DNA from 4 places in the Ensifer sp. ENS06 genome. Region 3 is predicted to be linked to each of the others. Evidence: riboswitches for the same ligand, from Rfam matches in the RefSeq annotation. Region 3 holds a riboswitch; each other region holds the start of a gene.
What was found. Region 3 has a riboswitch for cobalamin ahead of IB279_RS13500 (CbtB-domain containing protein). Riboswitches for the same ligand answer to the same signal wherever they lie in the genome.

Region 1: linked by a shared signal. The riboswitch ahead of bluB (5,6-dimethylbenzimidazole synthase) and the one ahead of IB279_RS13500 (CbtB-domain containing protein) in region 3 are both predicted to bind cobalamin.
Region 2: linked by a shared signal. The riboswitch ahead of metE (5-methyltetrahydropteroyltriglutamate--homocysteine S-methyltransferase) and the one ahead of IB279_RS13500 (CbtB-domain containing protein) in region 3 are both predicted to bind cobalamin.
Region 4: linked by a shared signal. The riboswitch ahead of IB279_RS34305 (acyl-CoA thioesterase) and the one ahead of IB279_RS13500 (CbtB-domain containing protein) in region 3 are both predicted to bind cobalamin.

What each region holds. Positions count from the first base shown of each region.
Region 1 is NZ_JACVBC010000002.1:146,493-154,086, forward strand. It holds gene IB279_RS09800 (acyl-homoserine-lactone synthase) at 1-528, shown strand, start outside; gene IB279_RS09805 (DUF2865 domain-containing protein) at 693-1,763, shown strand; gene bluB (5,6-dimethylbenzimidazole synthase) at 1,776-2,471, opposite strand; cobalamin riboswitch at 2,517-2,729, opposite strand; gene IB279_RS09815 (SDR family oxidoreductase) at 2,827-3,639, opposite strand; gene IB279_RS09820 (phytanoyl-CoA dioxygenase family protein) at 3,728-4,921, opposite strand; gene IB279_RS09825 (LacI family DNA-binding transcriptional regulator) at 5,025-6,044, shown strand; gene IB279_RS09830 (diguanylate cyclase domain-containing protein) at 6,071-7,573, opposite strand.
Region 2 is NZ_JACVBC010000003.1:510,229-517,822, forward strand. It holds gene metE (5-methyltetrahydropteroyltriglutamate--homocysteine S-methyltransferase) at 1-2,114, opposite strand, end outside; cobalamin riboswitch at 2,214-2,433, opposite strand; gene IB279_RS15945 (hypothetical protein) at 2,452-2,832, opposite strand; gene IB279_RS15950 (LysR substrate-binding domain-containing protein) at 2,896-3,822, shown strand; gene IB279_RS15955 (metallophosphoesterase) at 4,015-4,857, shown strand; gene IB279_RS15960 (ABC transporter ATP-binding protein) at 4,854-6,020, shown strand; gene IB279_RS15965 (carbohydrate ABC transporter permease) at 6,127-7,089, shown strand; gene IB279_RS15970 (carbohydrate ABC transporter permease) at 7,086-7,594, shown strand, end outside.
Region 3 is NZ_JACVBC010000002.1:888,244-895,837, reverse strand. It holds gene IB279_RS13525 (GntR family transcriptional regulator) at 1-150, opposite strand, end outside; gene IB279_RS13520 (DUF1194 domain-containing protein) at 254-1,048, opposite strand; gene IB279_RS13515 (glucoamylase family protein) at 1,196-2,542, shown strand; gene IB279_RS13510 (ferric iron reductase) at 2,545-3,411, shown strand; gene IB279_RS13505 (CbtA family protein) at 3,457-4,254, opposite strand; gene IB279_RS13500 (CbtB-domain containing protein) at 4,452-4,628, opposite strand; cobalamin riboswitch at 4,669-4,931, opposite strand; gene IB279_RS13495 (TetR/AcrR family transcriptional regulator) at 4,930-5,622, opposite strand; gene IB279_RS13490 (NAD(P)H-binding protein) at 5,727-6,557, shown strand; gene IB279_RS13485 (DUF1772 domain-containing protein) at 6,554-7,033, shown strand; gene IB279_RS13480 (SRPBCC family protein) at 7,103-7,594, opposite strand, start outside.
Region 4 is NZ_JACVBC010000019.1:103,706-111,299, reverse strand. It holds gene IB279_RS34310 (LysR family transcriptional regulator) at 1-733, opposite strand, end outside; gene IB279_RS34305 (acyl-CoA thioesterase) at 736-1,584, opposite strand; cobalamin riboswitch at 1,672-1,878, opposite strand; gene IB279_RS34300 (DUF1852 domain-containing protein) at 2,233-3,216, shown strand; gene IB279_RS34295 (methionine synthase) at 3,244-4,272, shown strand; gene IB279_RS34290 (flavin reductase) at 4,305-4,799, shown strand; gene IB279_RS34285 (NAD(P)/FAD-dependent oxidoreductase) at 5,216-6,229, opposite strand; gene IB279_RS34280 (LodA/GoxA family CTQ-dependent oxidase) at 6,189-7,594, opposite strand, start outside.

The sequences.
Region 1 (7,594 bases), 740 kb from region 3:
GGCGACTGGGAAATCGACAACTACGACCAGGCAAACCCGCTCTACGTCCTGTCCTATGCGCCCGATACCGGCCGGCTGCGCGGCGCGCTTCGCCTCCTACCGACACTCGGCCCAAACATGCTGGACGATACCTTCCCGATCCTGCTTGGCGATAATCCGGAAATCCGCAGCGCTTCGGTCTGGGAATCCAGCCGCTTCTGCATCGAGCCCGAGATCTCGCAGGACCGCGCGTCGAACCAGGTGACGGTCGCGGCCGCCGAACTGATGTGCGGCGTCGGCGAGCTGGGCCTTGCTTCCGGCATCAGCCACATCGTCACGGTGACGGATGTGTTCCTGGAGCGCATGTTCCGGCGCATGGGATGCCCGGGCGAGCGTATCGCCGAACCGCATCGCATCGGCTCCGTTTTCGCGGTTGCCGTCGCCTGGGAAGTAACGCCGGATCTGCTCACGCGGATGAAGGCGGTCGCTGCCATCGAAGGTACCGTGCTCGAACGTCCGATGTCGCTGGAAACCGCCCGCGCCGCCTAAGCGCGTCAGTCGATCTGCGCTGTTAACGCAAACCGTCGCTTGTCGTTGCACGATCAACGACAAGCTCTATGATGGAGGCGAAACAGGAATGCCGCTGGCAGCCACCCGCAGAAGGTCGGCGCCGACCTGGCAACAGGAAGAGACTTTCGCCCGTGTTCACGCGCATGAAACACGTCGCTGCGGCCCTTGTGCCTCTGGTTATGATCGGTGCCGGTCCGTCACTGGCATCGACGGCCTGCGACCGACTGAACGCGCGGCTCGCGCAACTGCCTGACTACGTCGCCAGCAATGCCGATGCGCGCGACTACGCAAGCGCGATCTCGCGGCAGAATATCGAGCTGCGGCGGGCAAAGAACGACCGCCGCCGCGCGGGTTGCGGTGGCGGCAACGCCATTGGCTTCGACGGCGGCGACCCCGACACCTGCTACGGCCTCAACAGCCTGATCGCCGAGATGGAAGACAATCTGCGCATGCTGAAGTCCGAGCGCGAGCAGATCGTCGCCGGCGGCAGCGACGACAGCCGGCGCCGCATCCTCGCCGCGCTGGAGATCAACGGTTGCTATGGCGACCGCGAGGAGTTCGCAAGCGTGGAACCGGACGTGCCGGAAAGCCACCGCAACATCGTTGCCGACCTGCCGCCGGAAGACGCCTACGGCCCGATGCTCGGCCGCGGCGAAGACGGCTACGCGCCGCAGGAGCGCTACTATAGCGGCACGCTCAGAACCATGTGCGTGCGCACCTGCGACGGCGCCTTTTTCCCGGTTTCTTCAGATGCGACGCCGGCCGATTTCCCGCGCGACGAGCAGGCCTGTCGGGCGCGCTGCCCGGGGGCTGAGACCGAGCTCTATTTTCACGACCTCAACACGGAAGAGAGCGACAAGATGGTCTCGGCCGTGACCGGCCGTCCCTATACCGAAATGCCCAACGCCTTTGCCTATCGCACCCGCGCTGTCGGAAAACCCGGCCAGTGCGGCTGCCAGATACCCCAGACCGCCTCGACCACACCGAAGGCAAACGGAACGAAGATCGGTGACGACCAGTCGTCGATCATCGTCATCGAGACCAAGAAGCCGGAAGCGGCGAGCAATACCGCCAAGGCGCCGGCCGAAGAGCGGCCTTACGATCCGTCGAAGAACAAGGTTCGCGTCGTCGGCCCGACCTACCTGCCGCAGGAAGAAACCGCCATCGACCTCAAGCATCCGAAGGGACCGGCCTATCAGCCGGTCCAGAATTGATCGGACGAGGCCTTACGCCTTCTCCTTGCTGCGTCCCCATCCGTCTTCGAAAACCAGCTCGTCGAGCGGCAGGCGCTGGCGCCAGCCCTTCACGGCGAGTTCCGGCTGCTGATAGAGGCGATCGACATAGCCGAGGCAGAGCCAGGCAACGATCTCGATATGATCTGGGATGCCGAGAATCGCCTTGATCTCGGCCTCGTGGAAAATGCTCACCCAGCCGACGCCCACCCCTTCGGCCCGCGCCGCAAGCCAGAGGTTTTGCACGGCGCAGACGGTGGAATAGACGTCCATCTGCGGATTGTGGGTGCGCCCGAGTACGACGGCACCGCCGCGCGTGCGGTCGCAGGTGACACAGATGCTGAGCGGCGCCTTGCGGATGCCTTCCAGCTTCAGCGCACGGTACTTGGCCTGTTGTTCCGCCTCGAACATCAGCGCGGCCTCGTCATTGGCGCGGCGAAACGCATGCCAGACGCGCTCACGCGTTTCTTCCGCCCGCACCAGCACGAAGTTCCACGGCTGCATGAAGCCCACGGACGGGGCGCTGTGCGCAGCGGCCAGCAGGCGCAAGATCAGATCATCCGGCAATGGCGCGGGCAGGAATTCATCGCGCACGTCGCGACGTGTCTCGATGGCACGGTAGACGGCCTCCCGCTCTGGCAACGAAAAGGCGCCGGCAGCCGCAAGGCCGCCCTTCGGTTCAGTCAGCATCGTTCGATCCCCAACAATGCGAAAACCTCCCGCCGTCCACGCGGGGTTCGGTCTATCTCGCCAGGCCGGTCTTCTGACTTCGGTTCAACCGATCACCTCGCCTTCCCAGATCGCTTGAAGATCCAGTGGCAAAACCTTGAATCAATTCAAGGCTCTCTTAGACGCGATCGTCCCCGTCACAGCGTTGGGCACGTTCCGGAATGACACCGGATTCCCGATTCTCCCGCTTTCGCGGGCACCTGACGACGGCACTAAGTGCACAGCCGTTTGAGAAAGACAAGCGGCGCCAACCCGGCCGGGACATGGCACGCCACTTTCCGCCGGCTACTGTCGAGCTTAGTCGTTTACCTCCACCTCAAAGCGGAGCGACCGGATGTGGCGAACCGTCATAGGCGCCCCAGACCGACTGATCGAAGCAAATCACCGATCCGGTCATCAGCCCGGACTCGGCCGACGACAGATAGGCGCAGGCCCGCGCCACTTCGGCCGGATCGACGAGCCGACCGAAAGGCTGGCCGGCCGCCGCCTTTTCGAGCCAATCGGCCGCCGCGCCATGAAACTCGCGCTGGATGCGGTCTTCGCCTTCGGACGCCATCCAGCCGATATTCAGCCCGTTGACGCGAATGCGGTTGCGAAGAAGCGCATAAGCCGTGTTTTTGGTCAGCGTTTCGAGGGCGCCTTTCGACGAACAATAGGCGGCAATGAACGGCTGGCCGGCCATCGCCGACATAGAGCCGATGTTGACGATCGTGCCCTCGGTCTTCTCCCGCCGCATGATCTTCACCGCCTCCTGCATCAGGAAGAACGGCGCGCGCACATTGATCGCGAACATGCGGTCGAAGAGTTCGGGCGTGGTGTCGAGGATCGTGCCACGGTCGGTGATAGCTGCGGCGTTGACCAGCGCATCGACCCGGCCGAATTCCGCGTCGCAAGCGGCGACCACCTTGCGGGCGTCCTCTACTTTTTCAAGATCGGCCTCGACATAGACAACTTTCGCACCGCTTGACTTGCCGATCTGCTCGGCCTTCGCCCGCCCCTTGGCGGCGTTGCGGCCGCAGATGACGATGCCTTCAGCGCCGCGCTCGGCGAAAAGGCCAGCAATCGTCGCGCCCAGTCCCTGCGTACCACCGGTGACGATGGCGATCTTGCCTTGCAATTGTCCACTCATCGAATTCCTCCCTCGGAAATGATCGTTTGAAACGGCTGCGGCTCCCGGCTAAAACACACCGGGAGCCTGTCAAATTGTAACTCGCTCGTCAGCTCAGCTTGCGCTTCGCCTGCGCCTCCAGCACCGAGAGAAACTCTTGTTCGCCCGTCCCCGCAGTGAGCGCCTCGCGCATCAACTGCGCCTGCGTCTTCGGCGCCAACCCGCCGAGTGGCGGATCCCGGTCGAGATTGGTGGGGAACGAATAGCCTTCGGCACAGGAGGAGATCGCGTTGGCCGCTTCCGCCTGCGTCAGCGTCCCGCCCGCCAGCAAGGCCCGCAAGGCCGGATAGAGCGTCGCGCTCATGGTCAGTCGGTCAACGGTTTCCATTGCGCGACCGAAGGCCGAAGACACCTGCAGCAGGTTGGCCACGCGGCGGATATCCCGGGAGCGGTTGGTGCCGGCGGCATGGAAGAGCGCCGGGTTGAAGAAGACAACGTCGCCCTTTTCGAGCGGAAGCTGCACGTGGTGTGCGTCGAAATATGCGCGGAATTCCGGCCGGTTGAGCGCCAGATAGCCCGGCACATAGGTTTGGCTATAGGGCAAGAACAGCGTCGGTCCGCTTTCGAGCGGCATGTCGCAATGGGCAACCGCCCCCTGCAGCGTCAGCACCGGTGAAAGCCTGTGCACATGCGCCGGATACTGCTCGATCACGGCCGCGGTCTGGAAGCCGAGGTGATAATCCCGGTGCGCCGATTGCGCCGCACCGCCAGGATTGACGCGATTGACCTGCGCCGTCATCTGGTAGTTCGGCCCGAGCCAAGCCTCGCTGACGAGCGCTATGACGGCATTGCCGTAATAGGAGGCGAAATTCTCCGGCGCGTTCAGGCAGTGCTTTTCCAGCGAGTTCCAGATGCGGTCATTGGCGCCGGGTTTGGCGAAGTGATCGCCGCCGCCGCTGTTGCTTCGATGTTGCTCTTCGATGATGGCGTCAAAGACCCCGCTTGCGACGTCGATTGCTGTCGTATCGGCAAAGGCGCGCTTGAAGACCGCCACGCCAGGCCCGGTCGCCAGTACCTCGCAGATCTCCGCCAGAACAGAACGCCGCGCCTCGGCATCGCCGCACGCCGCAATCAGCGCGGCGCTGTCATAAATCAGGATATTCTTTTCGCAGCCGGAAGCATGGGGGTAGTCGGACAGGCTGGTTTGGCGTTCGACTTCCGCCCGGAACGATTCGAGATCGCAAGCCTCTTCGGTGAGCCAGACGCGGTCGATCCGCTGGCGCGCTTTGTTGTCGGTCTTCATCGCGTTTCCTCCTCTGGAACATCCTGATGAACACGACTATAGGCGGCGGCAAAACATGATATAGAGCAAGAATCCATCAAAAATCCATCAGGAGAGCAAGGCGATGGCCCATCCGTTTCTGGTCAAGGACATCGCCTTTCAGGCCGGGCTCAGCACCGCGACCGTCGATCGCGTGCTCAACGAGCGGCCGGGCGTGCGCCGCCAGACGGAGGCCCGGGTTCGCGCAGCCATCGAGGAATTGGAGAAGCAGCAGGCCGGCCTCGACATCCAGGGGCGCAAGTTTGCGATCGATATCGTCATGGAGTCGCCACAACGCTTCACCGATGCGGTGCGTCGCGCCTTCGAGAGCGAGGCGATGACCTTCGCGCCCACCGTCTTTCGCTGCCGGTTCCACTTCGCCGAGACGATGCGCCCGCAGGAGATCGTGCAACTGCTCGACCGAATCCGGCTGCGCGGGACCGACGGCCTGGTGTTGAAGGCGCCGGACGTGCCCGAGATCGTCGCCGCAGTCGCCCGTTTCGAGATGGGCGGTACGCCCGTCGTGACGCTGGTAACCGACCTGCCCCATTCTCAGCGGACGGCCTATGCCGGCGCCGACAACCGGGCGGCGGGCGAAACGGCCGCCTACCTCCTCGGGGAGCGCTTTTCCGGCGCGCCGGCAACTGTGCTGGTGACCCTTTCGAGCGGCCGCTTTCGTGGTGAGGAGGAACGCGAGATCGGCTTTCGCCGGGTGTTGCGCGAGCGCTATCCGGCAATCCGGATCGTCGAGATCAGCGAAGGCCACGGCCGCGACAGCGAAACCGGCCGCCTGGCTCACGCGGCGCTCTCGGCCAATCCCGATATCAACGCGGCCTATTCGATCGGTGGCGGCAACCGCTCCGTCCTTGCAGCCTTCGAGCGCCTCGAGCGTCACTGCGCGCTCTACATCGCCCATGATCTCGACGAGGACAATCTGGCGCTGTTGCGGGAACGGCGCATTCACTTCGTGCTGCATCACGACCTCAGGACCGATGCGCGCACCGCCTTTCGCACGATGATGCTGCGGCCCGGCGCCCAGGCGCCGGCAATCGGCCCGCAGCTTTCCGCCGTGGTGGTGATCACGCCCTACAATGTTCCGGAGTAACGCTGCTGCCGATCCGCGGGTAGCGTTCAGGCCGCCGACTGGCCGTCATTCTTCTCGGCCGGCAACACCATGTCGTCCGCCGTTTCGAAGCGGTTGCGGCCGCGCCGCTTGGCCAGATAGAGCGCTTCGTCCGCAGCCAGCAGCAACTGGCGTGCCGTCAGACCATGCCGCGGCGCAAAGGCGATGCCGGCGCTGCCGCCGACAACGAGCATTTGGCCCTCGAAAGCGACCGGCGTCTGCGCGTCGGCGATCAGGCCGGCCGTCAGGCTGCGGGCGTCGGCCTCGCTGCAATCGCCGAGAATGACCGCGAATTCGTCACCCCCAAGCCGCGCGACCGTGCCCTTCGGGCCAGCCCGGTTGCGAAAGCGCTCGGCCATGGCCACCAGCACGGCATCGCCGGCGGCGTGGCCGTGGCGATCGTTGACCTCCTTGAATTCATCGAGGTCGGCATAGACGAGCGTGAACGGATGCGTCGATGCCCGCAACAGGGCTGCCGCCAGCATGTCGTCGAAGCCGCTGCGGTTCATCAGCCCCGTCAGGCGATCGTGCTTGGCAAGATGCCGGTTCAGCGCCTCGCTCTGCTGCAGGGCGGCAAAGAGCGTCGAGAACCGCAGCGCCACGAAGGCCATCAGCAGTGCTGCGATGATCGCCATGATAATGACGCTCGGCAACAGCTCCGCGCGGACGAACCCACCGGGCGATTTCGGCACCCAGGCGGCCACGAGACAGGACGAATCGGAGCAGCGCCCGACAGACGCATAGGCACTGCCTGCAGGCCGCTCGTTGAGCGGAACAAAGGCCAGCCCGCGAATACCCAGCCGTGCCGCGATCTCGCGCGTCATTTTCGGCGTGACCGGCCGAACGGCGACCATGAGCACCGGATCGCGCCGTTCCGCCGGAACCACCAATGTCTCAGGGATGACCGCCTGCACCACGGCAACACTCATGCGCCCGCCGATCTCGCGCAGGTCCACCGCGTGGATGCCGGGCACGGCCGGCATCACGGACTGCGCATCCGGCGTCGTGACATCGAGATTGTAGGTGCCGTCGTTGTTCCTGAGCGCATTGTCGTAGCGGCGCTTGGCTTCGTCTACGAGATCGTCGACCTCGTCGAGCGGCACGCGGGCCACCTCTGCCGGAACCGATGCGCCGTCCTTGAGCGCCGTCGAAACGGTGCGGGCCGGATCCGTGAAGATGATCCAGGAGAAGCCGTAGTCTTCCCAAAGCCAGCCCGAAAGCTCGTCGGCGACGAAACTCTCGCTGACATGCCCCGTCGCCAGCTCCTCGTAGGTCTTGTCCCAGAAGGACACCTGCGCCTGGAACTGAACGACCGCATCCATCTGGTGGCGCAGCTCGTTTGCGACAAGCCGACGCTCGGCCGAAAGGCCGAAGCGATCGGCCTCGGTGACGGACCGGTCGAGGACATAGATGAGGCTTGCAATGATCAGGACCGCGACCAAGGTACAGGCGGCATGGATCGCCCAGACCGTCTTGTCCCGCTTTGCCTGCCGCAACGCCTTTTCCACCACGCCAGTCCCCCTCGTCCGTAC
Region 2 (7,594 bases), on a different contig from region 3:
TCGTTCGGATAGGCCTTGTCGGCGAAGGCGCCGAGCAGTTCCATTTTCGATCGCGACGTCTCGATCGACATGACGTCGGCGTCCATCGCCGCGATTGCGGCCATGATGTCGTTGAACTCGGAGTAGCACATATGGGTGTGGATTTGGGTCGCATCGCCCACCCCGGCTGCACTGAGACGGAAGCACTCCACCGCCCAGTCGAGATAGGGCTTGCGATCGGCATTACGCAGCGGCAGGCCTTCGCGCAGTGCCGGTTCGTCGATCTGGATGATGGCGATGCCGGCCGCCTCGAGATCCGACACTTCATCGCGCAGTGCTAGCGCGATCTGCCGGCACACCACGGAACGTGGCAGGTCGTCACGAACGAAGGACCATAGCAGCATGGTGACCGGACCCGTCAGCATGCCCTTGACCGGGCGATCGGTCAGCGACTGCGCGAAGGTCGCCCACTCGACCGTCATCGGGTTTGGTCGCGAAACGTCGCCGAAGATAACAGGCGGACGCACGCAGCGCGATCCGTAGCTCTGCACCCAGCCGCTCTGGGTGAAGGCGTAGCCCGAGAGCTGCTCGCCAAAATATTGCACCATGTCGTTGCGCTCGAACTCGCCGTGAACGAGTACGTCGATGCCGACCTCTTCCTGCCAGCGCACCGCCAGTTCGGTCTCTCGGCGAAGATAGGCGGTGTAGTCGACATAGCTGAGTTCGCCCTTCGCATGCAGTGAACGGGCCTGCCGAACCTCCGATGTCTGTGGGAAGGATCCGATCGTCGTTGTCGGGAAGAGCGGCAATGACAGCTTCTTCGCCTGCAGTGCCCGGCGACCCGCGAACGGGGACTGCCGCTTGCTGTCCGCATCCGTCAGCGCTTTCAAGCGCCCGGCGACCAAAGGATCATGGATCCTGAGTGAGGTGAGCCTCGCCTGGGCGGACGCGATCGAGGCGGCGAAAACGTGCTCGGAAATGGCAAGCCCCGGCTCGAAGGCGCTGGCAAGCAGGCTGAGTTCGTCGAGTTTCTGCGTACCGAAGGCGAGCCAGGAGGAAAGTTCCGGATCAAGCGCACGCTCCAGCTCGAGATCGATAGGCACGTGCAGGAGTGAGCATGAAGGTGCGAGTTCGATGCGGTCGCGGCCGTGGGCCGAAGTCAGAGGCTGCAGCCGGCGGAACAGGCCGGCCAGATCGGTCCGCCAGATGTTGCGGCCGTCGATGACCCCGAGCGATAGGACCCGGTCCGCCGGAGCCGATTGGATGAGCGTGTCGATCTGCTGCGGCGCGCGCACGAGATCGACATGCAGTCCATCGACCGGCAGCGCCAACGCCGTTGCCGTGTTGTCGCCGATCGAGCCGAAATAGGTCGCCAGCATGATCTTGAGTCCGGGCACGTCGGTGTCGAACGTGCGATAGGCGAGGTCGAGAGCGCGACGATCCTTGTCCGCGAGATCGAGCGCCAGGCAAGGCTCGTCGATCTGGACCCAATCGGCGCCGGCGTCAGCAAGCTCCGCCAGGACCCTCACGTAAACGGGCAGGAGCCGTTCGATCAGATCGACCGGATCGAAGTCGCCGCCCTTCGATTTGCCGAGCTTCAGCAGTGTCACCGGGCCGATGAGCACCGGGCGTGTGCGATAGCCGAGGGCCTGAGCTTCCTGGAAGGCTTCCAGCGGCCGATTGTGGGTGAGCTCGAAGCGCTGATCCCTGTCGAACTCGGGCACCATGTAGTGATAGTTGGTGTCGAACCACTTTGTCATTTCGAGCGCGGGAGTGCCGCTGCTGCTTCCCGAATGGGTGCAGCCGGCGGCGCAGGGCGTTCCGGCCGAGCCGCGCGCCATGGCAAAATAGGTGTCGAGATCGACCGGGCCGCCCGTCCAGCCATAGGCCGGCGGGATTGCGCCGACAAGCACGGCGGTATCGAGCACGTGGTCGTAGAAGGAGAAGTCATTGGAGGGGATGATGTCGATGCCGCGCGTTTTCTGCGCGGCCCAGTTTTCAGCGCGGAGCTTGGCTCCGGTATCGAGAAGTTCGCCGCGGCTGGCCTTTCCGGCCCAATAGCGTTCGAGCGCGAATTTCAATTCGCGACGGCGGCCGATGCGCGGGAAACCGAGATTGGCAGTCTTGATGGTCATTTCCTTACCCCGAAGGTTATGGGCAAGGCTTGAATGCGACGCAGCCGCGGCGCGAGAGCGATCCCGCGTCCTCAACGCGCCTCATCGGACACCCCGCCCGTGGACGTTGTTCATCGCGGCAGGTCTCCTGGCTTGCGGGTCGTCACGGACCGTTCCGTCTTCCCGAGGCGTCTCCCTCAGTGACATCTTCGAACGGCCGCTCTCCGCTTACAGTTGCGGGGGCAGCTCCGGCATGGGCGCTTGTCTGGCGCCGCACCGAATTCCCTCTTAGCTCCGTCCCTCCAAAGGCGGGCGAAGAACCACGATGGGGCGACAATGCCCTGTCCCGAGCTCTTCGTCAATCGCATAAAGAAATGCTTATGTCTTTATTCTCTCCCGCCGCCGCCCGCGGCGAGACAATGGCAGGACGAGGTCTTTCCATTGCTTTCCGCTCACGGGACGGTTGCGGTTTGGTCGAAGCGTCCTCCTCCGGCCACTGCCACGGATCCGCCGCGTCGCCAACGCGCGCGCGGATATGCTCTTGATCTCGCGTCAGGCCGATATCCCGGAGTTGGAACTCGTTGAACGTGTCGATGGCAACCGGAGGGTTGAGGGTCTTATCGGCCCAGTTCAGGACATGGTAAATCGTTGATCGCACTGCGCTAAGCATTGCTATCCTCACTTCTTTCAAGGGCGTGTGTTCGCGAAAAAAAGTGAGGGTTTTTGCCGTTTCGCGCAAAGCGATTTCTCGCATGCTGGCATAAAGAATGCTTATCTCAGTTCCATGAGCAAGATTCCTCCCATGAGTGCGGTGCGCGCCTTTGAGGCCGCCGCCAGGCACCTGAGTTTCACCCGCGCCGCCGAAGAGCTCGGCATGACGCAGGCGGCCGTCAGCTATCAGATCCGGCTGTTGGAAGATCGCATCGGCGCGCCGCTGTTCGTTCGGCTTCCGCGCGAGGTGCGATTGACCGGCGCCGGGCGGCAGCTAGCGCCGAAGGTGACCGAAGCGATCGATCTCTTAGGGGCGGCTTTCTCGGAGATCGCCGACAAGACCGAACATCACCTGCACATCTCGGTGCTGCCAACCGTCGTGTCGAGCTGGCTCGGTCAGCGCCTCGCGTCGTTTCAGACCGCGCATCCCAACATCAGCATCAGGGTGCACATGTCGACCGAGTTGGTCGATTTCAAACGTGACGCCATCGATCTCGCGGTGCGCAGCGGCGCCGGCGACTGGCCGGGCAACGATGTCTTTCCCTTGTTTCCGCTCGATTACGTGCCTGTCTGCACGCCATCCTTCCTGGAAAAGTACCAGCTCAAGGAGCCCGCGGACGTTCTGAGAGTCCGGCGTTTCGGCAACGCCAGCTGGTGGCGGCGGTGGATGATCGAAACCGGCGTCGAGCCGCCGGCAAGCAATGGCACCGAATTGATCTTCGACGTGCAGGCGATGGATGTCGCCACAATCCTTGCGGATCACGGCATTGCGATTGCCGTCTCGACCTTCCTGATGGATGAACTGAAGAGCGGCAGGCTCATCCGGCCGTTCGAGCATGTGGTGCGCGACGGCCGCGCCTATTGGCTCGTCTATCCGCAAAGCACCAGGCGGCAGAAGAAGATCCAGGCCTTTCGCGACTGGGTCGTCGCCGAGGCCGATGCGTCGAACGCCATGCTTTCGACCGTGATGGAGCAATCCTGTCCGGCGTCGCGTCGGACCGACCGCGGCGCAATGTAGAGACACAACGGGGCCTACTCGGCCCGTCGGTCTTCTGAAGATGACGCTTTCATGGAGAAACTGAAAATCAGCTGAGAACGGCTGTTACCAAACTGACATGGCGGCTCCCTAAAGACTGCGGCCAACCGCAGAGAAGGGAAGTATCAGCCCTCCGACGCGGATACCGCAAGCCATCGTCGGAGGCCCGTTTCCATGAAAATCGTCCAGATCAGCGACACCCATCTCAGCCCCGCCAAAAGCCACTTCAATGGCAATTGGGAACCGGTTCGCGCCTGGATCGAGGCGGTAAAACCCGATCTCGTCATCCACACCGGCGACGTCACCATCGATGGTGCCGACCACGAGGACGACATCACCTTCTCGCTCGATCTGATCGGCCAGCTCTCGATGCCGGTGCTGATCGTTCCCGGCAATCACGATGTCGGCCATCTGCCGGGTTCGCACCAGCCGGTGGATCCGGTTCGGCTTGCCCGCTGGCGCCGGCTCGCCGGTCCGGACTACTGGGGCCGCGACCATGGCGACTGGCGGCTGCTCGGCCTCAACAGCCTGCTGATCGGCTTCGAGGACGAAGAAGAAGACAGGCAGTTTAATTGGCTGGAGGAACAGTTGCTCAGCCGCGACGGCCGCCGGGTGGCCGTCTTTGCCCACAAGCCGCTCTTCGTCGACGATCCGGGCGAAGGCGACACCGGCTACTGGGGCATCCGTCCGCGCCAGCGCCAACGCCTGTTTGATCTTTTCGCCGAAGCCGAGGTGGCGCTGCATGCAAGCGGCCACCTGCACTGGGCCTGGACGGGCAAGCACGCCGGGACGTCGCTCGTCTGGGCGCCGCCGACCTCCTTCATCATTGATACGCTGGAACGGCCGATGCCGGGCGAGCGGCTGGTCGGCGCCGTCGTACACGAGTTTAGCGACGTCAACGTCAAAAGCGAGATCATCGCGGTGCCGGGACTGACCAGCCACCTGCTCGATCCGATCGTCGAAGAGGTCTACCCGCTGGCGGCCAAGAAGACGGTCCGTGTGGAGGCCGCGCAATGAGCGTGCTTTCGCTAGAGGGTATCACCAAGTCCTATGGCGGCAACGCGATCCTGAAGGGGGTTAGCCTGCAGGCGGAGGCGGGTGAGTTCATCGCGCTCGTTGGTCCTTCCGGCTGCGGCAAGAGCACGCTGTTGCGCATCGTCGCCGGTCTCGATCATGGCGACGGCGGCGAGATCGTCATCGGCGGCCGCAGTGTCGCGCGCATGGCCGCGGCCGATCGCAATGTCGCGATGGTCTTCCAGTCCTATGCCCTCTATCCGCACCTGACGGCGGGCGAGAACATCGCCGTGCCGCTTGCGATGCGGCGGCTGACAGCGGCGCAGCGCCTGCCTGTGATCGGCAATCTGATGCCGGGGCAGAAGCAGATCCGCAGCGATATCCAGCGCCAGGTCAAGGAAATGGCGCTGGCGCTGAAGATCGATCACCTGCTCGACCGCAAGCCCGGCCAGATGTCCGGCGGCCAGCGCCAGCGCGTGGCGCTCGCCCGCGCCATGGTGCGCCGCCCGGCCGTCTTCCTGATGGACGAGCCGCTCTCCAATCTTGATGCCAACCTGCGCGTCCACGCCCGCGGCGAGATCGTCGATCTCCACCGCCGCGCCGGCGTGCCGACGCTCTATGTCACCCACGACCAGTCGGAAGCGCTGTCGATGGCGGATCGAGTGGCGGTGATGATCGGCGGCAATCTCTTGCAACTGGCGACCCCGAAGGAGATCTACGACAACCCCTCCCATATCGAGGTCGCACGCTTCCTCGGCCAGCCGAAGATCAACGTGCTGGAGACCCGCACGGATACGGCGAGCATCGTGCGCTTCGGCGATCTGGTGCTTCTGGCAAGCCGCGGACAGGCGCCGGATGCTTCAGTGAAGCTCGCAATCCGCCCGGAATTCGTGCGCTTCCATGCGGCAAGCGCCGGCCGATTGAGCGCGCGGGTCGAGCGTATGGAGTTCCTCGGCTCTGAGGTGATCGTCCATGCCCGCCTCGATGCGATCGGCGAGGTGGTCACTGCCAAGTCAGCACCTGCCGAGGCCGCGGCGCTCGCGATCGGTCAGCCCGTTGACGTCGAGTTCATGCCGGAACGGGCGATGCTGTTCGACGGCGAGGGCACCCGGCTGCCGGCCGAGCGGGTCGCTATCGCCGCGACGCTGGAGAAGATCCATGGCTAAGGCGGGTTCCAATCGGGATACGGCGGCAGGGGCGGCGGATTGCGTGGATACCGCCCTCTGCCCTGCCGGGCATCTCCCCCACAAGGGGGGAGATCGGCTGGAGGCAATGCCTCAGCATTCATCTCTGCGAGACGGTGCCCAGCCGGCGCAGCGGCTGCGGACCCAGACGGCGATCGGTGCCGCGGCCACCGATCCCGATCGCCGCGAGGCCCGCATTGCCTGGCTGTTAGCGCTGCCGGCCATCACGCTGCTCGTCCTCTTCATCCTTTTACCGACCGCGGCGGTGATCGTTCTCGGTTTCACCGATTTCGAGCTCGGCTACGGCAGCTTCCGCTTTGTCGGCTTCGAGAACTATGCCGAACTCTTCAGCGACCGCACCTTCCGGCGCTCGCTCTGGAATACCACCATCTACACCGCGATCGTCACGCCGGTTTCGATCGTGCTGGCGCTGGCGATCGCCATGCTGATCGAGGCGGAAACCAAGGGCCGGGCGTTCTTCCGCACGGTCTATTTCCTGCCGGTGGCCTCGCTGCTCGTCGCCATGGCGACGGTCTGGCAATTCCTGTTTCACCCAACCATCGGCCCGATCAACACCTTCTTGGCCGTTTTCGGCATTGCCGGCCCCAACTGGCTCGGCGCCTCCGGCACGGTGCTCTACGGCCTGTCGATCATCGGCATCTGGCAGTCGGTCGGCTTCAACATGGTGCTGTTCCTCGCCGGTCTCACCGCCATCCCGCGCGAGCTCTATGCCGCAGCCGAAGTCGACGGCGCCAAGACCTGGTTCGATCGTTTCCGGCTGGTGACCTGGCCGATGCTCGGGCCGACGACGCTGTTCGTCACCACCATCAGCATCATCAACTCGGTGAAGGTGTTCGAGACGGTGAAGACGCTGACCGAGGGCGGTCCGAACAAGGCGTCGGAGGTGCTGCTCTTCACCATCTACCAGGAGGGCTTCGTCTATCTGCGCGTCGGCTATGCCTCGGCCATGACCGTCGTCTTCCTCGCCATCCTCGTCGTCCTGATGTTCTTGCAGTACCGCGTGCTCGACCGGAAGGTGCACTACGCATGACCAACACCATCTCCGTCACCCGCCTCATTCGCCTCGCCGTTCTCTCGTTTGGCGCGTTCATCTTCCTCGCGCCCTACATCTTCATGGTCTCGACCGCCGGCAAGGCTCAGAGCGAGATCTTCTCCTCGTCGCTGTCGCTGATCCCTGAGCAGTGGTCCTATGTCGAGAACTTTTCCAAGGCGCTGTCGCGCGTCTCGATGACGACCCTGCTCTTCAACGGCGTTGTCGTCTGCGCGCTGATCTTCGTCATCCAGATCGTCGTCGCCATCCCTTGCGCCTATGCCATGGCGAAGCTGAAGTTTCGGGCGGCCCGCACCATGATGGTGCTGGTCATGCTCGGCCTCCTGGTACCGATCCACGCAACCGCGCTGCCCATTTACGTGGCCTTCGACAGGTTGTCGGTGCTGAACAGCTACGCAGCGCTAGTGGCGCCGTTCTCGATCTCGGTATTCGCGATCTTCCTCTTCCTGCAGTTTTTCCGCGCCATGCCCGACGATCTGATCCA
Region 3 (7,594 bases):
GCCGACGTCGCTTTCCGAAAGCTTGGTGCCAGGCGCAAGCCGCCGCTCGACGATCGCATCGCGCAATGTATCGCGGATGTGCTGACTGCCGGTGTCGGTGGTCGGGTCTGTGGCCAGTTCGGCCTGATGGGGCGTGGTGGTCAAGGACATGAATCGATCCGCGAAGCAACGCGCCATCTTATCGTCGGACGAAGCGAAGGGAAACGACAATCTGACGCGCAAAGGTTGCGGGGCATCGTCAGGTCGAGCGAGGCTACTTGTCGAGCTCCGGATAGACCCGGTCGAGGAAGCCCGGTCGCAATTTCTCGCCGATCAGGCAATCGGGCGCCGGGAAGGCATCGACATAGCGTATGGTCGGCGGTGGTGGCAGGCCGCTGACTTCGAGCACCAGTTTCTGGCGGATCGCGATGGAGAAATCTTCGGGCTCGTGAACCGGCAGCACGAAGGAGCCGGGGCCGCCGATGACACATTCGGCATAATATTGGTCAAGCGGGCCGGTCGAAACCGACGGGCGAATGAGGATAGCAAGCCCGTTGATGGTGATGCCGCGCGTGATCGCGATCTCGCGGGCTGGAAGCACCGGCGGGCCGATGTTGTTCGGCCCGTCGCCGGAGATGTCGATGACCCTTCGCACGCCGCTGAACGCGTTGGAATCGATCAGCGCCGTGCCATAGGTAATGGCGTTGGAGATGGAGGTGCCGCGGCGTGTGCCGACCGGCCGCGCTTCGATCAGCTTGGCGAAGGCGTCGGCGTCGGCGGCATTGTCGATGACCTTCCAGGCGACAACGGAGGACTCGTTCACCGTTCCGGCCCATTCGAAATAGCCGATGGCGATCTTGCCCAGCTGGCCGCTTTCGACCGCATCAAGGAAGTCGCGATGCCGGAGTGCCTCGACATAGCCGGCCCGCTGAATGCGGGCCTCGTCGAGATCCATCGATCCGGACATGTCGACCGCCAGGATCAGTTCGACGTCGACATTCGTCGCCTCGGCGGTCGATGGGCTCGGGCCACCACTCAATGAAAGGAGTAACGCCAACACGCTCAACATCGCTTCAACCAGTCATTGCGCGCGGTCAGATTAGAAGACTGTAACACAAGATTGGATTTCGGCGACCGTTTGGGTGTAGTTGGCCTTCACTAAAGAGTGATTTTGCCGGGTCCTGCATGAGGCCGGATGTCGGACAGGAAAGGCGAAATGCCGCAGCGTACGGAAAATACTGAGCGATTTCAGATCGATCGATTGCAGCAGACGGCGTTCGGGTATTTCCTCGAACATTCGGATCCGGTCACCGGACTGATCGCCGACACCGCGTTGCCGGGCGCGCCGGCGAGCATCGCTGCGACCGGCTTCGGCCTTTCCTGCTATCCGATCGGCGTCGAGCGCGGCTGGCTTTCGCGCAGCGATGCGGCGCGGCGGGTGGCGACGACGCTGCGCTTCCTTGTCCAAAGCCCGCAGTCCCGCCACCGGCAGGCGACCGGCTATCGCGGCTTCTACCATCACTTCCTCGACATGCGGACCGGCGAGCGCACGTGGCAGAGCGAGCTTTCGACCGTCGATACGGCGCTGCTGATCGCCGGCTGCCTGACCGCCTCTGCATATTTTTCCGGTAGGGATGCGGACGAATGCGAGATCCGCGCGCTTGCCGATCTGCTCTATGCGCGGGTCGACTGGCGCTGGGCGCTCAATCGGGGCGACACGCTGACGATGGGCTGGCGGCCGCCGGGGCGGTTCTTGAAGCATCGCTGGCGGGGTTACAGCGAAGCGCTGCTGCTCTATGTGCTGGCACTCGGCGCGCCCGACCATTCGATCGAACCGGAGCACTATGCGGCCTTTGCCGAGGGCCATGACTGGATCCCGGTCGACGGCCGGCCGCATCTGCATGCGGCCCCACTCTTCATCCATCTCTTTCCGCAGGCCTGGCTCGATCTACGCGGGCTTTCCGACCGGCCGATGCGGGAGCGGGGGACGGATTATTTCGAGAATACCCGACGCGCCATTGCCTTGCAGCGGGACCATGCGCGCTCCAATCCCGGCGGTTTCGCCGGATATGGCGAGGACCTGTGGGGCCTGAGCGCCTGCCATGCGCCCCGCGGCCGGCTGCGGCTTGCGGATGGGCGCCAGCAGCGGCTTTTCGGCTATGTGAACCGCGGCGCACCCTACGGCCTTGATGACGGCACGCTGGTGCCCTGGGCGCCGCTTGCCTGCCTGCCGTTCGAGCCGGATGCGGCGCAGGCCTCCCTCGTGCATATGGCAGACAGTTATCCGGGACTTCTGAGCGAAGGGCGCTTTCCCGGCGGCTTCAACCCGAGCCTGGCCGCCGGCGCAGGCCCGGAGGGCTGGATCGATGCGCGGGTCGTCGGTCTTGACCAGGGCCTCGTTGTCATGATGATCGAGAACTGGCAAAGCGGCCTTAGCTGGGCACTGATGCGCAGCATGCCGGCGATCCGCCTCGGCCTTGAACGGGCGGGCTTCGACGGTGGCTGGCTGCAGGAGGGGGAAGGCGCGTGTGGTAATCCGCCCGCATCCCGCGCCAGAGGATGAGAATGGACGACGGAGACGGCATGCGCTTGAACGACCACCGGCCGACAGCGGAGACCGCGGCGTTTGCGCCGCAGGCGCTGGCCGTCGCCGACCATCTGCGTGCCCAGTTTCCCGAGGCTGCCGTCTCGCTCGGGCCGGCGGCCAGTGATTTCAGCGCGCCGGGCGACTTCTGGGCTGCGGGCAGCGCTGGCCTTGAGGCGGGGCTCGCCTATCAGGATTTCTTCGGGGTCGGCATGACCGACCGGATCCGGGCGGCGCATCTGATCGCCTTCTATAGCCGCCAGCTGAGCGTAGTCCTTGGCGCGTTCCATCTCGGCGCCGGGTTGCAGGCGGAGGTGGCCGGCATTCGTTTCGAGGATTGGATGCGGCTTCACCGTGGCGTCGAAATCGCGGGCAAGCGCTATCATTTTCGCCTGCATCCGCCGGCCACGGAGCGCCAGGGTGGCGAAGGCGTCAGCGCATTCGAACAGGGCTTCATCGCCCATCTGGCACCCGTCGTTGCGGTTCTGAAAGCGCGAGCAGGGCTGTCGAGCGGGGCGCAATGGCGGCTCGCGGCCGATGCCCTGGCCGGCGCGTTCCTGGAAATCGGCCGCGCGATCGGCGACGAGGCGCGCGGCATGGCCGAGGCGCTGGCGATCGTCAAACGACCGGGTTCGCGGCTCTACTCAGAGGAGCTCTGCTACGAGCAGATCGCGGCTCTCGATCCGGCAAGCGGCGCTGAGCTGTCGCGCCAGTATCGGATCCGTTGCGGCTGCTGTCTCTACTTCAAGACGGAAGGGGGCAGTTTCTGCGACTCTTGCGTGCTGCTGGAGCCGGAAGATCGCCGCGCGCGGCTGGCGGCGCATCTCATGCAAAACGGCGGGACCTGAACCCCGCCGTCGCTTTGCTGACGATCTGTGATCTGTGATCAGTGATCACTGTGCCTTGACGAAGCGCTCGTTGATGAAGCCGGAGACGACGCCGAGCACGATCCAGAAGGCAAGCGTGGTGGCGAGTGCGGCAACCGCAAACTCGGCGCCGAGCACGGCCGGAACGTTGCTGGTGATATCGAGCGGCTGCGGCGCGCCGTAGACATGGGGTGCTGCGATCGCCACCAGGCCTGCGACCTTGGAGACGATCTCCTCGCGCAGGACGACGAGATAGAGGCCGACGGCGGAGAGCGCCACGGTCACCAGCCACCAGGTCTGGCGGTCGCCGAGTTCGGCTGCCGGAAAGCCCGGCAGTTCCGGCGGTAGACCGATCGCCGGCAGCATGTGCACGGCAAGCCAGCCGCAGGCGCCCCACAGCGCGCCGTTCCTGAGCGTGATCGGGTAGCCGATCACCAGGCTGACGCCGGCGAGCAGCAGGCCGAAGCCGGAACCTGTCACGAGGTTCGCCATCAGCGTGCCGGAGAAGCGGCTCATGCCGAACATGATGCCGCCTTCCTCATGCTCGCCCTCATGGGCATAGGCCGGGGTGATCGGCGACAAAGCGTCGAGGAAAGCGCCGAACGGCGACACGGCTTTGAGCGACGAATGCTGGTCGTGGTTTTCTGCGGCCGGCTGTGCCGCACCCGGCTGGGCGGCGGGCTGTTCGGTAGCGGCCGGTGCCTCGCCTTCGAATTCTTCTGCATGCAGGATCAGCGGTGTGACGCGCAGTTCCTGGGCGCCGGTCATGAAGACACCGGCAATCAATCCAGCCACGATCGCGGCCAGAAGCGTTCTGACAATCATCTTGAAATCCCTCGATAACGACAAAAGCCACGCCCTGTGGCGTGGTCCTCGAGCCTTCCCATTTTCCCTATGCTGCGGATGGCCTTCGCGCGCCGGAAAAACCGGGATGCACGCAGGCCTCCATCCGGCTCGGGCCGGATGCGTTCAGGTCCGCAGATTGTTCGATGCGGAACGTTGTTCACGTTCCGGCGCATCGGTCAGTGGCAGGGGAAGCCGTAGGAGTGGCGGGTGTCGTGCGCCGTGTCGTGCAGCACTGCCGAGTTGGCAAGGCCGGCGCCAAAGACGAGGAATGCGCCGATGAAGAGCGCGATGACGCCAGCGGTCAGACGATCGCTGAGGGAGAGCGGGGTGCTCGAAATGGTAGACGTAGCCATGACAACCTCCGTGATGGCATCGGGAAATTCCCGGTTGGGCCCTATGCCCGTATCGAGTGGCAGGTTTCCTGGCTCACGGCGTTGGGCTCGATGCCCTCGATCTGCCTCGCCTTCCCAGCTCGGCCGCCCTCTCGCGGTCTTGCCAGTGGCTTCTTCCGGATCGCTCCGGAACGGTGGATCGACGTCGCTCTACAGTCGCGGGGTCGGCCGTGATTTGAATGCCCAGCTTGGGTCCATCCGTCACATTCCCGTTTACTCCCGAAACACGTTCGCGTCCCGGGAACCAATCGATCCCAGATGATTAGGATTGTGTCATGGAGTTGTCAATTGAGTGCGCGCCGCCGCGCGGTCCATCCGCGACAAAATCCTTGATGGTCATGCGTTTGTAGGCTTCGACGATCTGGTCACCCTCGGCCCGGTCGACCGAGACTGCAAGTCGCATGGTGCAGTCGCCGAGATGCATGATCAGGAAGGCGGCGTTGTCGATCTCTTCGCGCGGCGTCTCCGGCACAAGGCGGGCCCAGACATCGGCAAGCAGCTTTCCGCCGGCGCGGCTTTGCGCAAGATCGATCTCGCGCAGTGCCTTGTCGGCCTGCATCGCCGACCAGATGTCGCGCATGACCGGCTCGGCGAGGAACATGTCGTAGTAGATGTCGAACAGCAGCGAGAAGGCGTCGCGCAGTTCGGCTATCGACGTGACCTTGGCCAGTTCGGCCGTGATGCACTCGTTGCAGACCGCATTGTAGCGCTCGGCCAGCGTGCGCACGATTGCCGCCTTGTCGGGGAAGTACTGATAAAGCGATCCGATCGAAATCCCAGCCTTTTCAGCGACTTCGCTCATGCGCATGGCGTCGCTGCCCTTCTCCTGGATGAGCGCCGTCGCGCAGGCAAGGATCTGCTCGACGCGCTCGCGGCTGCGCTTCTGGCTCGGCGTCCGGCGCAGCGCAGGCTCGTCGTCGGCGGGAAGCGTGGCGGGACTTGCATCTGGAATCATGAGTAATGCTCACATTTTGACTTGACTCCTAAAATACGAGGATTTATCACATTTGCAAATGTGAGAGATGCTCATGTTTGTTGGTGGAGCCTCAGGAGGAAACGATGTCTCAGAAAGTCACACTGGTTTTGGGCGGTACCGGCAAGACGGGGCGGCGGGTGGCCGATCGCCTTCGGGAGCGGGGCGTAGCGGTCCGCATCGGCGCCCGTTCGGCGTCGCCTTCCTTCGATTGGACGGATGAGGCGACCTGGACGCCCGCCCTTGAAAATGTCGATCGCATCTATGTCTGCTACCAGCCCGATCTGGCGGTGCCGGGCGCCGTCGACGTCATCGCCAAGTTCTCGAGCCTTGCCGTTCGCTCCGGCATCAAACGGTTGGTGCTCCTGTCGGGCCGCGGCGAGGACGAGGCGGAAGCCTCCGAGCGTGCGCTGCAGGCTTCCGGCGCCGACTGGACGGTCATCCGGGGCAGCTGGTTCTTCGAGAACTTCGACGAAGGCTTCCTGGCCGACAGCGTGGTGAGTGGTTCGGTCTTCCTGCCGGTGGACGAGGTCACCGAGCCCTTCGTCAGTTGCGACGACATCGCCGACGTGGCGGTTGAGGCCCTTGTGGACGATGCGCATATCGGCAAGGTCTATGCCTTGACCGGCCCGCGCCTGATGACCTTTGCCCAGGCCGTCGCCGAGATCGCCGCGGCCGCCAACCGTCGGATCTCTTATCAGGCCATTCCGGTTTCCGACTTCGCAGCGCATCTCAAGGCGGACGGCGTGCCGGATGACTATGTCGAACTCATCCGCTATCTCTTCACCTCGGTGCTCGACGGGCGCAATTCCAGCATGACGTCCGATGTCGAGCGCGTGCTTGGGCGGCGTCCGCGCGACTTTGCAGATTACGCCCGGGAAACCGCAGCAACTGGTGTTTGGAGTCTTGCCGCATGATCCCGTTGATCCCCGCTCTGGCGTTTGCCGCCGCGATCGGTTCCGGCCTGATGGCCGGGCTGTTCTTCATCTTCTCGGTTTGCATCATGCAGGCCCTGTCGCGGCTGCCGCCGGAGCAGGGGATCGCCGCGATGAACGCCATCAATGTCGTGATCCAGAACCCGATCTTCCTCAGCGCCTTCATGGGCACGGCGCTGCTCGCCCTGGCGCTCGTCGTCGTCGCCTTCATCTCGGGGGGCGAGGGCAGGTGGTGGCTTGCCGCCGGTGGCATTGCCTATGTCGTTGGCGTGCTGCTGGTGACCATTGTCTTCAACGTGCCGATGAATGACGCACTCGCCGCGGCAGCCCCCGGTCAGGCGGCGACCGATCTCTGGCGTGAGCGCTATCTGACCGATTGGGTCTGGTGGAACCACGTGCGCACATGGGCCTCGATCGGCGCGTTGGCGTTTTTCGTTCTCGGTTTCGCCCGAGCCTGACGAAAAGCGCCGGCAAGTCGATCCTTGCCGGCGCCTGCACGCGTCCTGACCTTCAAGCCCATCCCGCCGTCAGGGCTTCGGAATACGCGTGTCATATTGCGCTTCAAGGTCGGCAAACTTGCTCCAGAAGGCTGCCGGCTTTTCGCCTTCGAGCAGAGCGCGCAAAATGTCGAGGTGCACGTGCCAGCCGGCGGAGAAGCTGGTCATGACCGCGCGGTCGGCGATGCGCTTATGGGTGACGACGAGCAGCACCTTGTCGCCGCGGGGGCTGAGCTCGAAGCGGACCTCCGACGGGGTGCCGGTCTCTTCGTTCCAGGTATAGGCCAGTAGTCGTGGCGGCTCCCAGGCGAGCACGTGGCCGTAATTGCGCACCTCGCCGGCGTGCTCGGCGTATTTCTGCGGTGGCCGATCGTCCTCCGTCGTCAGTTCCGAATGGCGGAAGACGTGCTCGACCTCGGCCCCTTCCTTCGATCCGATCGTTCCGGACGCCATCCAGAGCCGGCGCTTGCTTTCCTCCGTCAGATAGGACCAGACCCGCTCGATCGGGCCGGGAAGCAGGCG
Region 4 (7,594 bases), on a different contig from region 3:
GCCAGTCCGGAATGGCGCTGACTCCGCGACCTGCCGCCACGAGCTGAAGCATCATTTCCGTCGTCTCGACATTGCGGTGGTGGCGCGGCCGGCAGTTGGCGGGCACCAGGAATTGCGTGAACACATCCAGCCGCTCCGGCGGTACCGGATAGGTGAACAGCGTCTCATCCAGCAGGTCCGCAGGTTCGGCATGGCGTTTCAGCGCCAGCGGATGATCGGCTGGAACGGCAAGCACCAGTTCGTAGTCGAACACCGGCAGATAATGGATGCCTGGCATCTCGATCGGATCCGGCGTGATCAGGATATCGATCTCGTATCCCGTCAGCGCCGCCACGCCGCCGAACGCGAATGATGTCGTCAGTTCCAGACCAACATCCGGCCATTCCATGAGATAGGGCTTTGTAACGCCCATCAGCCACTGGTGGCAAGGATGGCATTCCATGCCGATTTTCAGCGAGCCTCGCTGGCCGTGGCGATAATCCGACAGGACGTCCTCAGCCCTTTCGATTTGGGGCAAAACGCGCTGTGCCAGCGTTACGATGTAGCGACCGACCTCGGTGAGACGAAGGTTGCGACCGTCCTTCTCCCACATCGCCACGCCATAGCGCTCTTCCAGCTTGCGGATCGTGTGGCTGAGAGCGGACTGGGAGACGTTCAGCCGCTCAGCAGCAGCAGTCAGGCTGCCCAAGCGGTCGACTTCACGCAAAATCGATAAATGTTGCCTGTCCAACATGGCTATGCCCGCCCATGGTGACAAGGAACAACGTCTACAGGGGCACCATCGCCGACAGGAACCGGCCGGTGGTCCGTGTCGATCGCGACCATGGTAAAATGTCCCGTGGCCGTAATATGTCTCTCGCCCGTCAGCAGATTTTCGGACCAGAGTTTCGTTTCGATGGACATAGAACTGCGGCCAACGCGCTCGACGCGTGCCTCTGCCTCGACGATTTCCCCGATCTCAACTGCCCTCGCAAAGTCGATACGCTCGGATGAGGCCAGTGCCACGAGCTTGCCGGAGTAGCGCGACGCTGCAACGAATGCGGCTTTGGTCATGTAAGAGATCGCTTCGCCGCCGAACATCCGGCCGACACTATTTGCCTGATCCGGGAAGACGATCTCAACCATGGCAACGATATCCTTGATGTTCGGGGTTTCCGTGACAACGAGTTCGGGCAAAGCATAGCTTGCGGCGTACTCGCCCTTCGGAATGGCGACCATATGGAAGATGCCGCGCGTACAGGTGTGCCGCTGACGACCGACAACGGTTTCCGCAACCACTTCGACCTCGACCGTCAGGGAACGGCGGCCGGCCTTGACTGGTTTGGCCGTGAATTCGACGATATGCCCGATGCGGGCAGGCTGCCGGAAATCAATGCGCTCGCAAGAGGCGGTCACGAATGGCGCCCGTCCGAAACGGGTAGCCGCGATAAAGGCAACGCGATCCATGAGAGCGAGCCCGGTTCCCCCGAAGAGGGTGCCGTGGTGGTTGGTGTCTCCGGGAAAGACGATATCGATGAGACTGGTTATAGAGCCATGCTGGGCGGGTTTTTCTATCGTCGCGGTCTCTGTCATCGGCGCTGCCATCAGGTTGCGGCAGGAGCGGCGGCATGACGCAGAGACGACGGCACGGGAATGCCCATCGCGAAAGCGGCACTCCGGGACACCCCGCCCGTGGACGTTATCTATCGCGGCAGGTCTCCTGGCTTACGGGTCGTCGCTCTGGTCCGTCTTCCCGAGGCTTGCCTCAGTGACATGGATGGACTTTCGCTCGCCGTTTACAGTTGCGGGGGCAGCTTCGGCTTCAGGCAATAAAGCCATGACCGAATTCCCTCTTAGCTCCGGACTTTCGTCCGCAGAACCACGATAACGAACCAATGTCGTATGTCGCTGAGGTGGTCAAGGCGTCTATCATTGGTTTGTGCCGGAAGTGGCGGTTACTGTCTCGGCCGAGGTATGGCTCATGATCGCTAGCATTCGGCTCATCACGGTGAGGCTCGCAAGATACCGACATCCCGGGTTTCGTAGCAGGCTATCTCTTAAATCATGAACACGGCTCATGCTTCCGTGAGATAATACCATTTTTGTTCGATCGACCTCTCAGGCATAAAACGCGCACCGCTCTGAAGCATGGACAGTTAAAGGCCGTCGACTGAAACAATGGAAAATGCCATCCGGTGCGTCCTGACGTCAATAAATTCAGGATTTATCTCGAGATTAGGACGAACGATCGCAATGATTAGAGATTTTAATTTCAATATAAAGAGAATTTCTTTTGATGAGGACTATTGCCCGTCAGAGAATACGCGAATTACGACGAATTTTGCTAACTTGGCCAGGGGGGAGAACCGCCAGGAGAACCTCCGCAACGCCTTGAAGATGATTGACAATCGTTTCAACGCTCTGGCGCATTGGGATAACCCAGAAGGCGATCGCTATTCTGTCGAACTCGAAATCATTTCGGTTGAGATGAATGTCGGTGCTGAAGGCAGCAATGATGCCTTTCCCCTGATTGAAATCCTGAAAACGAATATTGTCGATCAGAAGACAGGCGAACGCATTGAGGGCATCGTAGGGAATAATTTTTCCTCATACGTCCGAGATTACGACTTCAGTGTTGTGCTGCCAAAGTACAATAAGGATCGCCCCGGATTCAGCACGCCAGAGAATTTTGGCGACTTGCATGGAAACCTATTCAAGTCTTTCCTGAAGTCCAATGCTTACAAAGAGCATTTTCATAAGCCCCCGGTCATCTGCCTGAGTGCCTCGAGCAGCAAGACATATCGTCGAAGTGGAAATCATCATCCTGTATTAGGCTTAGAATACCAACAGGATGAATTGTCTTCGACAGATCTCTACTTCCAAAAAATGGGGTTGCAGGTCCGATTTTTCATGCCGCCGAATAGCGTTGCGCCTTTTGCGTTTTATTTTCTCGGCGATCTGCTTGATGACTATACCAATCTTGAGCTCATCAGCACCATCAGCACGATGGAGACTTTTCAGAAGATTTACCGGCCCGAGATTTACAACGCCAATTCCGCTGCAGGGGCCTGCTATCAGCCAAGTCTTAAGCATCAGGATTATTCACTGACTCGAATTGTCTACGATCGCGAGGAACGGAGCCGGCTGGCTGTTGAGCAGGGAACGTTTGCTGAGGAGCACTTCATCAAGCCGTACAAGTCAATTCTTGAGCAATGGTCTGCCAAACACGTTCCCTGACGAACCAGAAATACAAGGTCCTATATCATGAAAACACTGTTGCCCACGTCTACCGCCGGCAGCTTGCCGAAACCCTCTTGGCTTGCACAACCCGAGAAACTCTGGTCACCCTGGAAATTGCACGATGAGGAATTGATCGAGGGAAAGCGGGACGCTCTGCGTTTGGCGCTGGACGATCAGCAGCGGGCAGGCATCGATATCGTCAGTGATGGTGAGCAAACGCGCCAGCATTTCGTCACGACGTTCATCGAGCACCTCGACGGAGTTGATTTTGAAAAACGCGAGACCGTCAGAATCCGGGATCGCTATGACGCGAGTGTTCCGACAGTTGTCGGCGCCGTGTCTCGCCAAAGACCGGTTTTTGTTGAAGATGCCAAGTTCCTACGTCAGCAGACCGCGCAGCCAATCAAATGGGCTTTGCCGGGTCCGATGACCATGATCGATACGCTCTTTGACAACCACTATAAAAGCCGCGAAAAGCTGGCCTGGGAATTCGCCAAGATCCTCAATCAGGAAGCCAGGGAACTAGAGGCTGCTGGCGTCGATATCATCCAGTTCGATGAGCCCGCATTTAACGTCTTTTTCGACGAAGTGAATGACTGGGGTGTTGCCACTTTGGAAAAGGCAATCGAAGGGCTCAAATGCGAAACTGCCGTTCATATCTGCTACGGATATGGCATCAAGGCCAACACAGACTGGAAGAACACTTTGGGGTCGGAGTGGCGGCAATATGAGGAGTCTTTCCCGAAACTGCAGAAATCCAGTATCGGCATGATCTCCCTGGAATGTCACAACTCTCATGTTCCAATGGATTTGATCGAACTGGTCCGGGGCAAGAAGGTGATGGTCGGAGCCATCGACGTGGCAAGCAATACCATCGAAACGCCAGAGGAAGTGGCCGCTACTCTGCGAAAAGCACTTCAGTTTGTCGATGCCGACAAACTTTGCCCTTGTACCAATTGTGGCATGGCACCCCTGTCCCGTCGAGTTGCGAGAGGCAAGCTGAATGCCTTGAGTGCAGGCGCGGAATTCGTCCGAAAAGAACTCATGGCCTAGTGCTGGCTGAGCAGCAGGAGGCCGACACGAACATGGTGGACCACCGCTTCAACATTGTGGACAAAGCCACGTTTCGCAACGGCATGTCGCGCCTCGGCTCTGCGGTCAACGTCGTCACTACCAGATACGGCGGCAAGCGCTACGGCTTCACGGCCTCGGCGGTCTGTAGTGTGAGCGACACGCCGGCAACACTTCTCGTCTGCATCAATCGCGCAAACTCGTGTTTTCACGCTTTCGAGGACACGCGCCACTTTTGCGTCAACACACTGATGCCGGGCCAGGAGGACATCTCCAACCACTTTGGCGGAAAGACGCCCGCCGAAGACCGCTTTACGATGGGGCAATGGACTGAGGGCCCCACTGGAACCCCAGTCCTGGCCAACGCCTCAGTCAGTTTTGAATGCGAGTTCACCAATGCCGTCGATGAGGCGACACACCGCATCTTCTTCGGGCGAGTCATCGATATTCGTGAGAGCGAAGAACAGTCGACGCTGCTCTACTGCATGCGTCGCTATATCCGCGCCTAAGTCCACACGGTCAGATCGCTCCCGGTCGGCCGCGTTGACCGGCTGAAGCCGCCTGAGAGCCTCCTCCTTCATTGTAAGATCGGCCTCCATGTAGATATGCGTCGTGCTGATGTCCTCGTGTCCGAGCCATAGCGCGATCACGGTAAGGTCGACCCCGGACTGCAGCAGATGCGTTCGGCTACGCCCACGGCCGGGCGGGTATTGCTTCGAACACCGGATCGAATGGCCGCCGGCCAATCGATCCTGACCCACGGCGCTGGGCGGGCGCCTTTCACGACATGCGGCACAATCGCCCCGATCCTCGATCGGGCATCGTAGAATGCTATCTGGAGTTCAGCCGTGACCGACCACGCCAAACTATCGTCATTCATCGCCATCCCCCACAACCCACACACCTCGAAGTGAACCACACGTCTTCAACAGTTCAGGGCGTGATAGACTTCCGCTCGGCCCAACTCGGAGTATGCGAACGTTGCCCTCATAGCGGCGGAATAGTCCGCCGTTGCTTCCGGCTCGATGCCGCCTTCTTTCGCTATCGCGCCGACCGCCACCAAGGCCGAGGAAAGCGCATTGACCACTCCTTGGGAAGCGATCGGATCGAAGGTGGCGGCAGCATCGCCGATAGCAATCCAGTCTTTGCCTGCTGCATGCCTTAGGCAAGCTGCTGATGCGTTGAACCTCTCGCCACGCGCCATACGCCGGCACTCGTCCCGATAAACGGTCCAGCTCTCACGGCGGCCATCGGGTCCAAAGGTCGCGTAGGTCCACGAACTGCCATGCGCCTCCACATCGAGCCAAGCCGCCTCCTGTGATGGCGCGCCAGACCAATCCAGCAATTTGCGCTCGGCAACGAGGCGTTCTTTAACAATGCGTTCGCCACCCAGGCGGCATGCCAATGCGGCCGATCGGCCAGTGGCGTCTACCAGGAGCGACGACACCAGATTGGTCGTCGCGCCGACGCTCCTGACCTCAATTTCAAAGCCGCCCTGATTTCTGCAAACACCAACTACGCGGCCATTCAGAGCGCTCGCGCCGGCGACGAAAGCAAGCCCACGAAGACGCGCATCAAATCGAGCGCGATCGACAATGTATCCTTGACTTCCGGGCCGATACAGGAAGTCGTCAATCTCCTGCTTTTGTGATCCCCACGTGCGTCGAATACCAGCGCATGGTCGCGCTATGAACGGGTCGGCTAACACTTCCTCCAGTTGAAGAGCCCGGACAATGCCGGTCGCGCTTGGCGAAACTATCTCCAGCCGATCTCGTTTGGGCTGCCCTGCATCGACCAGGACCACCTGTCGGCCGCGACACGCAAGCAGCCGTGCCGCCGTTGAGCCGGCGGGACCGGCCCCGACAACGACAATATCTACACGTCGCGCAGCCAAGATTTCAAACCTCGCCCTGGCGGAAGCCCGCCCGCCCCGGAACACGCTCCTTAGGCACCACCTCCTCGCGTTCGACGGCCGGCCCCGCCGCGACCGGCGGTTCGTCGAGGGTCTCAACAGCGACCACGAGCTTGTACTTCAAGTCACTGCCCGCGGGCTCTTGGCTACGGCCCTGTTCGAAGCGGGTATCTGCGGGCAGATGCGTCGGGGGATTCTTCGCAGGCAAAACCATTCCAAGTTCTGCCCATTTCTTGATCGAAAGAGCAATCCGGCCGTAGTAATCGAGTGCGCGTATATCTCGCAGCCAGTCCGAGCGAAGCGCAAAGTGCTTGTGGATCTGCAGGCTCGCGGTGTTGGGATCAAGCCCCGAAGCGCGCTCGTAACTGGCTTGCCCGAGCACCTGGTCTGGTACCCGTGCTCCCCAGAACGTGGGCATTGAGAGAAATGTCGAGGGGAAATAATCCGCGCTGGAATTGCAGGAAACGCCATCGGTTTGCCACGGCACACCCATGAATCTGGTCAGCGCACCCGGCGCCGCACCGTCGAACGGGCCATTAGAGCCTGTGCATACCTGGGGATTGAGTGTGTCGCCATAGTCCTGCCTGGCCGGGTTCATACCCGGCAGCACCTTGAGCCTATATGCCTCCTTCCAGAGCCGCGGGATCCGCATTATCCATGTGATCTCGATGCCAGGATGAAACGGTCCGCCTAGGCAGTCGTGAAGTGGCGCACGTTTTAGATGCTCGATCTGATCGGCGGTTGCGAGGCTGTCGAAAGTAGGCAGTAGAGGGATGCCTATCCAATCGTCGGCGAAGTTTCCGTCCGCCCAGCGGTGCAAATGTTCATATTGCGTAGGTGTCACCGACATGAGGGCTTGAGGCGCCGGACGGGCTGGCAAGTCGAAGAGCGTATCGATGGCGTCGCCGTAGATTTGCGGGATTTGTGCCTCGACGAAGGGACCATCATGCCCAGGACGACGAAAGAGCTCGAAAACACGCTTGCGCCAAGCCGTATTCGCGTCAGAGACGTCTTTGAGTTTATCGACTACTTTCTGGTTCCGGGCGTCGAGCGGCGAACCTTCACCATGGACCACGAAGAGGCCATGATCGACCCATTGCAGACCAGTCAGCCTATCGAAGATCGGCCAGATATCGGCGGTAAACTGCGTCGTGGTCGGAGCGGCAATCCAGGTTTGATCTTGAAACACCTCTCTCACGGTATCGTCCATGGTGACAAGGCCAGTGATGCCCGGGGCAAAATTCGGCGGTGTAACCACGACATAGCCGGCCTCGGCCTCAATCGGTTCTTGTCCCTGGAACCTTATGGTCGCTCGCACCGGACCATCCGATATGTCGTCATGCCAGCCGACGTTGTTTGCGAAAGTAAGCGGGGTGACGCTCCCCTTGAACG